3 regions of the Arthrobacter sp. PAMC 25486 genome follow, and region 2 is predicted to be linked to each of the others. Evidence: predicted binding sites of a transcription regulator. Region 2 holds the regulator's gene; each other region holds the start of a gene.
The links. Region 2 encodes LexA, which represses DNA repair genes until DNA is damaged. Its sites were predicted from a motif close to TCGAACANNTGTTCGA; they were not measured.

Region 1 (4,267 bases), 790 kb from region 2:
GCGGGCGCCATGGCACACCTCGCAGGGCACGTACACGTCGGGCAGGAAGTTCATCTCAATCTTCAGCGTGCCGTCACCGGTGCACGCCTCGCAGCGCCCGCCCTTGACGTTGAAGGAGAAACGCCCGGGCTGGTAGCCGCGCATCTTTGACTCGTTCGTCTCGGCGAAGAGCTTGCGGATGTTGTCGAACACGCCCGTGTAGGTGGCCGGGTTGGATCGCGGGGTGCGGCCGATGGGGCTCTGGTCAACGTGGACCACCTTGTCGAGGTGTTCCAGCCCGTCGATGCGCAGGTGGCGCCCGGCCACCTGCTTGGCACCGTTGAGCTTGTTGGCCAGAACCTTGTACAGGATCTCGTTGACCAGGGTGGACTTGCCGGAGCCGCTCACACCGGTGACGGCCGTCAGCACACCCAGCGGGAACTTCACGTCAATCGTGTGAAGGTTGTTTTCGCGAGCCCCAACAACATTCAGCTCACGCTTTTTGTCGTACTTGCGGCGCTTGGCCGGCAGGGCGATGCTCTTGCGGCCTGAGAGGTAGTCACCTGTGAGCGACTCGGTATTGGCCAGCAGCCCTTCGAGGGAACCCGAGTGGACCACCTGGCCGCCGTGCTCGCCGGCGCCGGGGCCGACGTCAACGATCCAGTCGGCTTCCTTGATGGTGTCCTCGTCGTGCTCCACCACAATGAGCGTGTTGCCCAGGTCGCGCAGGCGGGTCAGGGTTTCAATCAGGCGGCGGTTGTCACGCTGGTGCAGGCCGATGGACGGCTCATCCAGGACGTAGAGCACGCCCACCAGGCCGGAACCGATCTGGGTTGCCAGGCGGATGCGCTGTGCCTCGCCGCCGGACAAGGTGGCCGAGGCGCGTTCCAGGTTCAGGTACTCCAGGCCCACGTCGAGCAGGAACTTCAGCCGGGCCTGGATTTCCTTCAGAACCTGGCTGGCGATCTGTGCCTCACGCCCGGTCAGGACCAGGTTGGTGAGGAAGTCAAAGCAGTCGCGCATGGACAGGGCACAGACCTCGGCAATGGACTTGCCGTTGATCAGCACCGACAGTGAGGCCGGGTTCAGGCGTGCACCGCCGCAGGACGGGCACGGGATCTGGCGCATGTATTCTTCATAGCGGTCGCGGGCCGAGTCAGACTCGGTTTCCATGTGCTTGCGCTGGATGTACTGGACGGCGCCTTCAAAGCCCGTGCTGTACTTGCGTTCACGGCCAAAACGGTTCTTGTACTGCACCACCACCTTGTGGTCCTTGCCGTACAGGATGGCAGTGCGCGCGTCGGTGTCGAGCTTGTTCCACGGTGTTTCCAGCTTGAAGTCCAGCTCCGCGGAGAGGCCCTCCAGGAGCCGGTTCCAGTACTCCGTGGTGGCGGTGCCCAGGGACCAGGGGGCGATGGCACCCTCACGCAGTGACAGGAACGGGTTGGGGACGACGAGTTCCTCATCGACTTCGAGCCTGGTGCCGATGCCGCTGCACGCGGTGCAGGCGCCGAACGGATTGTTGAACGAGAAGGAGCGCGGCTCAATCTCGTCAATGGCCAGGGGGTGTTCGTTGGGGCAGGCAAGGTTCTCGGAGAAGGACCGGATGCGACCGGCGTCGTCCGCCTCAAGGTCAACCAGTTCGGCCAGAACCCGGCCCTCAGCCAGGCCCAGTGCCGTTTCCACCGAGTCGGTGAGGCGTTGCTGAATGCCGTCCTTGACCACGAGCCGGTCAATGACCACCTCGATGGTGTGCTTGAACGTCTTCTTGAGTTTGGGTGGATCGCTGAGCTGGATTTGTTCGCCGTCGACCTTGGCCCGCGAATAACCCTTGGCGGTCAGCTCCCTGAACAGTTCAACAAACTCGCCCTTGCGGTCGCGCACCACCGGTGCCAGGATCTGGAAGCGGGTGCCTTCGGGCATCTCGAGCAGTTGGTCAACAATTTGTTGGGGCGTCTGCTGCGCAATGGGCTCCCCGCACACGGGGCAGTGCGCCGTGCCGACACGGGCCCACAACAGGCGCATGTAGTCATAAATTTCGGTGATGGTGCCCACCGTGGACCGTGGGTTCTTCGACGTGGACTTTTGGTCGATTGAGACGGCCGGTGAGAGGCCCTCGATGAAGTCCACATCGGGCTTGTCCACCTGGCCCAGGAACTGCCGGGCATACGCGGACAGCGACTCGACGTAGCGGCGCTGGCCCTCCGCAAAAATCGTGTCAAAGGCCAGCGATGACTTGCCCGAGCCGGACAATCCGGTGAACACGATCATGGCGTCACGGGGCAGGTCCAGGTCGACGTTGCGCAGGTTGTGCTCACGGGCACCCTTCACCACAAGCCGTGACAAGTCGGGGCGAACAACTTCAGTGGATACAGACTGGTTCAAAAGTTTCCTTCACATCACTGGCGCCACACCGCAGTCCGCGTGTGGTCGGCACGCCCGCCTGTCTGCCGTGCGTTGCCGTCAATCAAAAGTATAATCGAATCTTCGTTCGAACGCGCACTCCGCTTTTTGGGAGGGCGCGGCTATTGCCCGCGCTCCAGCGCCGCCGTGACGATGCGTAGCGCTTGGGCGTGCGGCACACCCAGATCACGCACGACGGCGGCAAAGGCCTCAGCAGCGTCGGCCACCTTCGCGGCAAGCCGGTCCCCGCCGGAGGCTATGGCGGTGCCGCTGCGGCCTGCCGTCACGACCACTCCGGCTTGTTCAAGTTCACGGTAGGCGCGGGCCACCGTGTTGGCTGCCACGCCCAGCTCGGTGGCGAGGGCGCGAACCGAGGGCAGCTTGGTGCCCACCGCAAGTTCGCCTGAGGCGGCAAGATCCAAAATTCGCAAGCGGACCTGTTCAAAGGGTGGCACGCTTGATTCCGGTTCCAAGCGCCAGCGGCGCTTCAACACATCCATGGAATTCATAGCTGACTGACTTCTTCCACCAAGGGGTCGCCAAATTGGCTCATATAAAGATCGTAGTAGAAACCCTTGCGCGCCAACAGTTCTTTGTGGCTGCCCTGTTCAATGATGCTGCCCTGGTCCATGACCAGGATCAAATCGGCGTCACGGATCGTGGAGAGCCGGTGGGCGATGACAAAGCTCGTCCGGTTGGCCCGCAACTTGTTCATGGCCTGGCGAATCATGACCTCGGTCCTGGTATCCACCGAACTGGTGGCCTCGTCCAGGATCAGGATGCCGGGGTTGGCGACCCAGGCCCTGGCAATTGTCATGAGCTGGCGCTGCCCCTGGCTCAGCCCGCCGCCGTCATCCGTCAGCACCGTCTCGTAGCCGTCGGGAAGTGAGCGGACAAAGTGGTCGACGTGGGTGGCCTCGGCTGCCTCGATAATTTGGGCCTCGGTGGCGTCCAGCTTGCCGTAGGCCAGGTTCTCCCTGATGGTGCCGCCAAACAGCCAGGCGTCCTGGAGCACCATGGCGAACTGGCTGCGCAGGTCCTCCCTGGTGAGGTGGGCTGTGTTGACGCCGTCGATCGTGATGGTGCCGCCGTCGATCTCGTAGAAGCGCATCAGCAGGTTCACCAGGGTGGTCTTGCCGGCTCCCGTGGGCCCCACGATCGCGACGGTCTCCCCCGGCTCGGCCGTGAAGGACAGGTCCTGGATGAGCGGGGTCTCGGGCGTGTAACCGAAGCTGACATGGTCAAAGACCACACGGCCGGCAGGCTCGGCCAAGACGGCCGCGGGGACATGATCGGGGCTCTGCTCGGGCGCGTCAATGAGGTCAAAAACGCGTTCCGCCGAGGCCACGCCCGACTGCAGCAGGTTGATCATGCTGGCAATCTGGGACAGCGGCTGGCTGAACTGGCGCGAGTACTGGATGAACGCCTGGACGCTGCCGATCGTGAGGACGCCCTGCGCCACCTGGATGCCGCCGAGCACGGCCACGACCACGTAGTTCAGGTTGGAGACAAAGTTGGTGCCTGGCATGATGATGCCGGAAATGAACTGGGCTTTGGCGCTCGAGGTGTACAGCTCATCGTTTGACTCGGCGAACTTGTCGATGGCCTGTTGCTGCTGGCCAAACGCCTTGATGATTTCGTGTCCCGTGAACATTTCCTCCACATGCCCGTTGAGTTCGCCGGTGCTCCTCCACTGGGCGGCAAATTGCACCTGGGAACGCTTGGCGATCATGACCGTCATGGCGGCAATAAGGGGAATGGTGAGCAGTGAGATGCCTGCCAGCAGCGGGGAGATCGAGAACATCATGCCGAGCACGCCGCCCACCGTCAGCACCGCAATAAGAATCTGCGTGAGTGTCTGGTTCAGGGTCTGGGAGAAGTTGTC
Region 2 (4,267 bases):
AGCCGGCAAGGATGGCGCGGAGCCCGGAGAGGAACGCGGTTGTTTCGGCTTCGGTTCCTGCGGTTACGCGCAGGTGCCCCGGGATGCCGACGTCGCGAATCAGGACACCGTCGGCCAGCAGCGCCTCCCACACCTCGTGGGGGTTTTCCAGCCCGCCAAAGAACACAAAGTTTGAGTCGGACGGCGCGGGGGTCAGCCCGAGTTCGGTCAGTTCCGCCACGATCCGGTCGCGCTGGACCTTGATCGACTCAACATTGGCCAGCAGTGAGGTGGAGTTGCGCAGCGCGGCCACTGCAGTTGCCTGGGTAATGGCGGAGAGGTGGTAGGGCAGGCGCACAAGCCGCAGTGCGTCGGTGACTTCCGGCGTTGCCGCCAGGTAGCCGAGCCGGGCGCCGGCCAGGGCGAAGGCCTTGCTCATGGTGCGGGAGACTACCAGCCGGGGGCGGCCCGGAAGAAGTCCCAGGGCGCTTTCGGTGCCGGTGTGGGAGAACTCGGCATAAGCCTCATCGACAATGATGATGGCCTGCGACGCTTCGCCCGCCTCGTAAACCGCCTTCACCACATCCAGGCCCAGGGCAGTTCCCGTGGGGTTGTTGGGTGAGCAGAGGAAGACAACGTTGGGCGCCTGCTCACGCACCTGCGCAGCGGCGGACTCTGCCGAGAGGCTGTAGTCGGGTGCACGCACACCGGCAACATAGCCGGTTCCGGTGCCACTGGCGAGCAGCGGGTACATGGAATATGTGGGCGGGAAACCCATGGCACTCCGGCCCGGACCACCAAAGGCCTGCAGAATCTGTTGGAGCACCTCGTTGGAACCGTTGGCGGCCCAGAGGTTATCTTCGCTGAGCCCATGGCCCAGGTAGGCTGCCAGCTCCTGGCGCAGGACGGTGAATTCACGGTCGGGGTAGCGGTTGAGGTTGTCCAGCTCCGTCGCAACCGCGTTCAGAATTGCCTTCTTGGCATCATCCGGGACGCCAAAGGTGTTTTCGTTGACGTTCAGTAGAATCGGCACATCAATCTGTGGCGCACCATAAGGGTGCTGGCCGCGAAGATCGTCACGGAGGGGCAATTGCGCTAAGAGTTCGAACTGATCCATGACTTCAGCTTAATTGCTGTGCCGGTGAAAGTTCGAAACGGTGACACCAGGCGGACATCTTCAGCTCGCCCTGAGGCGGCCTTGGGCTACCTGGATTCCGTGCGGGGGCTATCTGTATTGCGTCCCGGGGGCTACTTGGGTAGCGGGACGAACAACTGCTGGCCGGCCTGCAGCACGCCCGCACCGAGATCATTCAAGGCCACAATTTCCTGGACAACCTCCCGAATATTGCGGGCGGGGTTGCTTTCGCCAGCGATGCTCCAGAGACTGTCCCCTTGCAGGACAGTCACCGTAGTGGCGTAGTCGGCCATGTCAGTCACAGGGAATTGAGCCGATGCGTGCGCCGGGCTGGCAATGGAGCCAACGAAGACGCCCAGGGAAATGAACAGCAGTGCGGCGGCCATGACGAGCGCCGGGATGCCGAAGAACACGAGCCGGCCGCGCCGGGTGAGCTGCAGTCGGCGCCCCCCGGCAATGGACGGGCGGCTGTTCGGCCGGACGAGGTGTCCGTTGCCTCGTCCGCCGTTGAATGATGTTGCCGTGATAACCATTGCATTCATGATGTCTGCTCCTTTCGCTGTGGAACTGCGCCCAGGGCCACCAACACCTCTAGGATCAAAATTCCATGCTTCATATCTTCGATAGAACGTATGTTCTATTTGGCTACTAGTACAGTTTTAGCACCTATGGACGACACTTGCCAAGACCTGATCGAACAAATGTTTGAAATTGGCACCTATGTGGCTTAAACTTGTGGAACAAGGATTGGCCGCTAGATGCAGTCCACCAGCAGGCACTGACATTGTTCAGCGCAGCCACGAAAGGACCTACGGAATCATGGAGCTTCCAGACCCACCGCACCGCATCCCCCAGGCACCCAGCCGCGCCGGCATGAAGGGGCTCACCGTTCGGCAAAAGAAGATCCTTGAGTGCATCCAGCGCTCCATTGCAGACAAGGGCTATCCGCCCTCCATGCGTGAGATCGGCGACTCCGTTGGGCTTGCCAGCCTGTCGAGTGTCACGCACCAGCTGACCCAGCTCGAACGCCACGGCTACTTGCGCCGCGATCCCAAGCGGCCCCGTGCCATGGAAGTGCTCATCCCCCTCGTCCTGGACGACGGCAACGTTGAGATTCAGGGCGTCAGCTCCCCCAAGGCGTTGCGCAGTTCCAACGGCCTGAACTTTGCCGAACTCAGCAGTTCCTCGGACACCGCCTTTGTGCCGCTTGTCGGGCGCATAGCGGCCGGCGGACCCATCCTGGCCGATCAGGCGGTGGATGACATCATGCCGCTGCCACGCCAAATCGTGGGCAGCGGTGAGCTGTTCATGCTCAAGGTGCAGGGGGATTCCATGATCGATGCCGCCATCTGCGACGGTGACTGGGTGGTGATACGGCAGCAGAAAACGGCAAACAATGGCGACATCGTGGCCGCGCTTCTCGAAGACGAAGCCACGGTGAAGACGTTCCGCCAGCGCGACGGCCACATCTGGCTGCTGCCGCAAAACACCCGCTATGAGCCCATCCTTGGCGACCATGCCACCATCATGGGCAAAGTGGTCTCGGTGCTCCGCAGCCTCTAACCGCTCGGCTTTCCAGCTTGGTGGCAGCAATGTAGAGGGCACCCCGCCGCCCGGCGGGGTGCCCTCTACATTGCTGCCACCATTGCTGCCATTTTTTCAGCGGAGAACGGCACCCCTTGAGCTGCTATTTAGTCCAGTGCTGTCGCAGCCGCCAGCACTTCCGGGGAGAGCACAGCCGAGGCAGACAGCACCTCAACTCCAAGCAGGTGGCCGGCGTCATCAAAATCCAACGTGATTTCGCCTCGACCTCCCGGAGTTTGAATTGAGTGAAGTTGCTGGCTTGCCTGCCCGGGCGTGAGGGGCCCGCCAAGCCGGATATAAGCTGCGTCTGCCGGCGCGTCGTAGCTGATCTGCATGTCCGTGCCGCTATTTGCCGGATAGCCGCTGCAGTGCCGACAGGGCAACTGTGCGGTCCTTGGTGGACCAGAATGGTGGCAGGGCAGCCCGCAGAAATCCCCCATAGCTGGCGTTTGCAAGGCGTGAGTCGAGTACTGCCACCACGCCGCGGTCCTCGCTTGAGCGGATCAGGCGGCCCACGCCCTGTGCCAGCCGCACGGCGGCATGTGTTGCGGAGATAGCGATGAAGCCGTCCCCGCCGCTTTGCGCCACAGCGCGGGCGCGGGCGGTGACCAGCGGGTCATCTGGGCGAGGGAACGGGATTCTATCAATCACCACGAGCCGGCACGAGGCTCCCTGCACGTCAACGCCTTGCCACAACGACATGGTGCCGAACAGGCAGGTGTCCGGTTCGTCGGCAAATTCCTTGATCAGCCCGGACATGGATGAATCTCCCTGGCACAGGATCTTCACCTTCAGTTTCTTGCGCAGTTTCTCTGCCGCATCCTCCGCTGCCCGCCGGGAGGAGAACAAGGCCAGGGTGCCGCCGCCGGCGGCCGTGATCAGCGCAGCCAGTTCATCCAATTGCTCAGGCGAGGTGCCAAAGCCTGGTTTTTGCAGGTGCGCCGCCACATACAGCATGCCTTGCTTGGGGTAGTCGAAGGGAGATCCGACGTCGGCCCCGCTCCAGCTGGGTGCGCTGGGACCGAGCAGGCCCAGTCCCCCGGCCGTGGCTTGGAAGGAGTCGCCGATGGCCAGAGTGGCGGAAGTCAGCACCACGGTGCGCTCGGCAAAAAGGCCCTCACGCAGCTTCATGGCAACACTGAGCGGGGCGATGTTGATGACGGCGGGTTCGCTGGCATCCGCCTTTTGGTAGCCCTTGCCCGGGGCGAAGGTGCCGGGGCGCGATGCCCACACCACTTCACGGGCATCCGCTGCCGCCAAAAGGCGTTCGCACAAGTCAAAGATCAGGTTCAGCCGTGACCTGGCGATGGAACGCCCGCCGTCGACGGACGCGTTGCCGTCGGGTTTCGAATCCGACAACGCCGCACGGACGGCATCACGGACCTGCTCAATGGCCTGGCTCTGTGCTTCGTTGAGGCCGTTGGGCATGAGCCCTTCGGCGACACCGGCGAGGACAAAGTCCAGTGCCGTGGCGCTGGCGTGCAGCGCATCAACGGAAACGCCCGTGTGCTTGCGCGTGCTGGAGGCTGCGGCCTGCACCATCTGGACAGAGAGCTGTCCCGTAACGGC
Region 3 (4,267 bases), 1.0 Mb from region 2:
GCTGATCTTCACGCTTGGCATGCGTGACCACGATGTCCAGAAACGCACCCGAAAGCTGCTGGATGCAACCCTGGGGAACAAGTAGCTGGATCGTGGCTCCGAGGACGTGAGCTCTGAGGGGTGTGGGCTCTGAGGGGTGTGGGCTCTGAGTGCGTGGCGTGACCAGCATTGCCCTGTGGCTGAAGCCGGTGGGCGGTCATGTCAAGGCTCCGAACGTTGCGGTGTTATTTCGCGGCTATTTCGCGTGCGTCCGGAGGTATTTGAAGATGCTGCGTTCCAGCGGGCTGGCAAGGTCTGCATGGTCCGGGCTCCTGCCACCGGGACGGGAATTCTCAGGTTGCGTGCTCGCGGCTGGCATGTCCATGGGCTGACTGCCCTCGGGGGTGGTGAGGGCCTTGTCCAGGCGCTTCTTCAACCATTTCGGGTAGGCCGGGCGCTGGAGTTTGATGCATTCAGGGGCCCGGTACGTCCCGGACGGTGACACCCACCCCACCCGGCCGTCACCACAGAGCCTGGGTGTCCAGCCGTGCAGGCGGAGCCCGGTCCGCCACGGCTCCGCCCACCGACGCAGATTGCCCTTGCGGTCCTTGTCGTCTTTGAAGTGCTTCAGCGCATGATGTTTCCGGCACGCCGGGAACAGGTTCTCCATGGTGCTCTTCCCACCGGAGTCGAAACTTTGTACATGATCCAGCTCGGTATCCATCACCGGGTTCGTGCAATTCGGGAAATAGCAGCCACCGGCCAACGCCTGTAGCACGGACCGCTCCGAATCTTTCAACGTGTACCGCTGCGGCTCCAACGGCAACGCCTCCCCCGTGATCGGGTCCGTGAGCACCCGCAAGAACGTGTTCGAGCCGGACAACAGCTTCCTGGCGATCTCCAACGGCACCGGCCCGGCAGTACTGTCATCAAGTTCCGCCGGTTCATCCGTGATGCCCAGCAACCCCAGGAACGAAACCTTCACCAACACCAGCGCCTTGGGCATCGGCGGATCCAGCAACACCGGATACCCACCCAAACGGGTGAGTTGTTCCAGATAGGCCTCCTGCTCCTGTGACTCCCGCAGCGGTTGCTCAGCAATCCCATCCACCCGACCATCCACATACCCGGAACCGTCACCAACCAAAAACCCTTCCACCGGCACATCATCATGACCGGCGCTGCCATCGGCGGGACCTGCCCCGTGGCTACCCGAGGCACCACCACCATGCTCAGCAGAAGATTCTGCGGGGTGACCAGCAGCGCGGGCGCCAGTGTGGCTGGCAGCAGGACCGCCGCTGTCATCATCACCGCTGCCGGTTGACACCACTGTTCCCTCGAGCGGCCCCTCGTCAGCGACGGCATCAGCATGGGCGTCGGAGTCGGCGTCTGGGTCAGCGTCTGGGTAGCCTGATGTTTCCAGGGTTTCCCGCAGAGCTTCGCCATCGGACTCTCCCCCGCCCCCAACCCCAGCGTCGCCTATGCTGAGCTGCGCCCTGGCGGACTGGCCGGTATCGCTGCTTCGCTGGCTCTTCGGGGTGGGGCCGGTCAATTCCGGCAACTGCACCTCACTGTGTACCGGGTCCGGCAACCCATGAGCCCAGGGCGGCTCCTCATCCTCCAGGGTCACCCCAAACGCAGACTTCTCCCCAAACGGAACATACCCCACGCCCTGATTCGCCTCGTTCGAGCCCCGGCCAAAACCACTGATAACCACCCCATCACCCACACTGGCACTGCCCTCATGACCCTCCGGTCTGGGATTGCCATCACGGCCGCCATGGTTGGGACTGTCGGTGAAACCGGCACTGCCGCCGGTGCTCGCGGTGCCTCCGAAGCCCGTACGATAACCGGCACCGTCAGAGCTTTCGTCTCCGGTCTCGTTGTGACCGCGGGAACCGTTTCGACCAGGGGAACCGTTGCGGTCCCGGTCAGGGTTCGTGTTCTGGTTCTGGGTGGTGTGGCGGGCGTTGGCCGGAAGTTCCTGACCCATCAGCAAGATGGAGGCGATGTCGGCACGGAGCTGGTCCAGCGTCCGGTACTCGGTACAGTCTTCTCCGGAACCAGAGGCGACGGCCTCACGCTGGCGTTCCAGAGCGTCGGCCTTGACGGCCCGGGCCGCCCGGGTGCAATGGACCATGATCGCGTTCGCCGCGATCGTGGGAATATGCAACTCCACCCAATTCATCCCGTCCCTGCCCGGATCATTGGTGATCTTCCGGCCCCGGAAGGCTTCCTTCACCCGGGCATCCAACGAGTCCGGGAACAATGACTCCCGCGCCTGCCGGGCCTTGTTGGCGAACCTCAACGCCGTGGTCCCCTCAGCCAGCAATAACAACCGTCCCTCAAACACGGCCGCGTCCTCGACCGACACCTGAGGAGTCTCACCCAGAGTGCCCAACTCATTCAAAATAGTGAGCGCATGCCGCCAAGACAACACGCCCAACCCCAGTGCCGCCCAGGTCTTCGGATGCTCCTGTAAGTTCACAGCGTGGGCGGACAGGGCGGCCGCGGTGCGTTCGGGGATGCCCAGTGCTGCCGCGATCTCTGCCACGCAACCCGTCTCAGCCATCCCGGTCTGGTATCGACTCAACCCGGTCGCCTCCGATTCCACCGCCAACGCCCCGAGAATCCGATCCACCACCGCCGCCTTCGACGCCGCCACGGCATTCTCCAACACCCGAATCTCATCCAACGAAGCCATCCCATCGGCAATCACCCACCGCGCCACCGACGCACGACTCGGCGGCTCCGGATCAGGAAAGGGAAACAACACACAATCAGGCAACCCCGACAGGGCAACATTGTCAGACCCAAAGCGTTCAATAGAAGGAAGCGTAATCCCGGCAATCAGTGCAGCCACACCCTGTGCGGCTGCTTCCTCGTCCCGGTCCCCGGGGACAAACGCCCGACTACTCATAAAAACAACACTACGCTCACCGTAACAAGAACGCAATAGTTCCTAGAACAATATTTCGAAGCATGTTATGGAAACCACGACAAAACCAGCCAATAGGCGGTGCTGCGGCGTCGGGAGAAACAGGGCACTAAATGGTGCCGTGTCCGAAGAAGCGATGGACGCTTAGCGCTGGAGTCGCCGTCGTCCATCACAGGACAACGGAGGCTCTGAACAGAAAAGCTACAACACGTCGAGCCCGTCGCAGCGGACCTGAACTGGCGAGCCGATGCGGCGGGCGGCATTGGAGACCTTCAGTGCCCGCATGTCGGCGGTGACGGCGGCCGCCATGGAATAGGGAAAGAGCAGGATGGTCCGGTAGTCGGGGACCTCGTCGGCACCCGGGCCTACCGCCGGGGAAGGCACGGGAGCGGGGCCGATGCTGCGCACGGCGCCGGGGAGTTTCAAGGCGGCCTGGAACGCAGCAACATCGCCTTCGCGTCCGGTCAATGAGGCGAGACGCATGGCCGGCGGCAGTCCCAGTTCGTGACGCAGGGCAAACTCACGCTCGGCATGGCCCGCCGGATCCCAGCGGACCAGGGCCGAGACTTCCACCGATTCCTCCGCCGTGACCACCACAATCCCGCCATCCTGCGCCGGCCGAACGAGAGCCGCGGCGTTCATCCAGCGGCGCAGCGTCTCCTCCCCCGCCCGCAGGGATTCGCGCCGGAGCATGGAATCTCCGTCGAGCAGCAGGGCCGCCGCATAGCCACGGGGCGCAACAGGTTCGGCACCAATGGTTGCCACAACAATGGCGGGCCGGTCCGGCACGGTGGCCTTGATATGGTCGCCAGAGGATGAAACAACGGGCACCGACGGGAACGCTCGGCCCAGCTCTTCGGCAGTGCGCAAAGCCCCGACGGCGATGGCCCGCAGCTGCTGGAAGCCGCAGGTGCTGCAGCTGAATGCCGTCTCGGCCTGTCCGCACCACTTGCACGTCACCATGGTCGAGGTGGATCCCGGCGCCCGCGACTGCATGAGCGGCCCCGTGCAGTGCCGGCACCTGGCCACCTCACGGCAACGCTGGCAGGCAAGTCCCGGCGCGTACCCAGTCCGCGCCACCTGCACCAATACGGGTCCGAACTTCAGGGCCGCCTTCGCCGTGGCCCAGGCCCTGTGCGGCAGCCGCGCCAGGGCAGCGGCCGGGTCCCGTTCCTGCTCAAACGAATCCGAGGTGCTGATGACCCGGGCGGTGGCCTTTCGAACGGAGGGGCGCGCGGCAACAATTTCCTGTGCCCAACCCGTGGCGACCAAGCGCTGGGATTCACTGCTGCGGCTGTGTCCGGCCATCAGGACAGCGGCACCCTCCACCTCGGAGCGCAGCAGCAGCAC

Region 1: uvrA (excinuclease ABC subunit UvrA) is a predicted target of LexA. The motif match lies at 2,459-2,474, and genes of this name have one in related genera.
Region 3: art_RS04385 (HNH endonuclease signature motif containing protein) is a predicted target of LexA. The motif match lies at 2,943-2,958, and genes of this name have one in related genera.

Annotation. Positions count from the first base shown of each region.
Region 1 covers NZ_CP007595.1:723,439-727,705, forward strand. Annotated here, with positions in the region: gene uvrA (excinuclease ABC subunit UvrA) at 1-2,364, opposite strand, end outside; gene art_RS03480 (GntR family transcriptional regulator) at 2,505-2,891, opposite strand; gene art_RS03485 (ABC transporter ATP-binding protein) at 2,888-4,267, opposite strand, start outside.
Region 2 covers NZ_CP007595.1:4,528,285-4,532,551, reverse strand. Annotated here, with positions in the region: gene art_RS20345 (histidinol-phosphate transaminase) at 1-1,096, opposite strand, end outside; gene art_RS20340 (LysM peptidoglycan-binding domain-containing protein) at 1,228-1,656, opposite strand; gene lexA (transcriptional repressor LexA) at 1,988-2,677, shown strand; gene art_RS20330 (DUF2283 domain-containing protein) at 2,806-3,033, opposite strand; gene art_RS20325 (ATP-dependent DNA helicase) at 3,044-4,267, opposite strand, start outside.
Region 3 covers NZ_CP007595.1:934,247-938,513, forward strand. Annotated here, with positions in the region: gene art_RS04380 (DUF5129 domain-containing protein) at 1-85, shown strand, start outside; gene art_RS04385 (HNH endonuclease signature motif containing protein) at 236-2,899, opposite strand; gene art_RS04390 (primosomal protein N') at 3,119-4,267, opposite strand, start outside.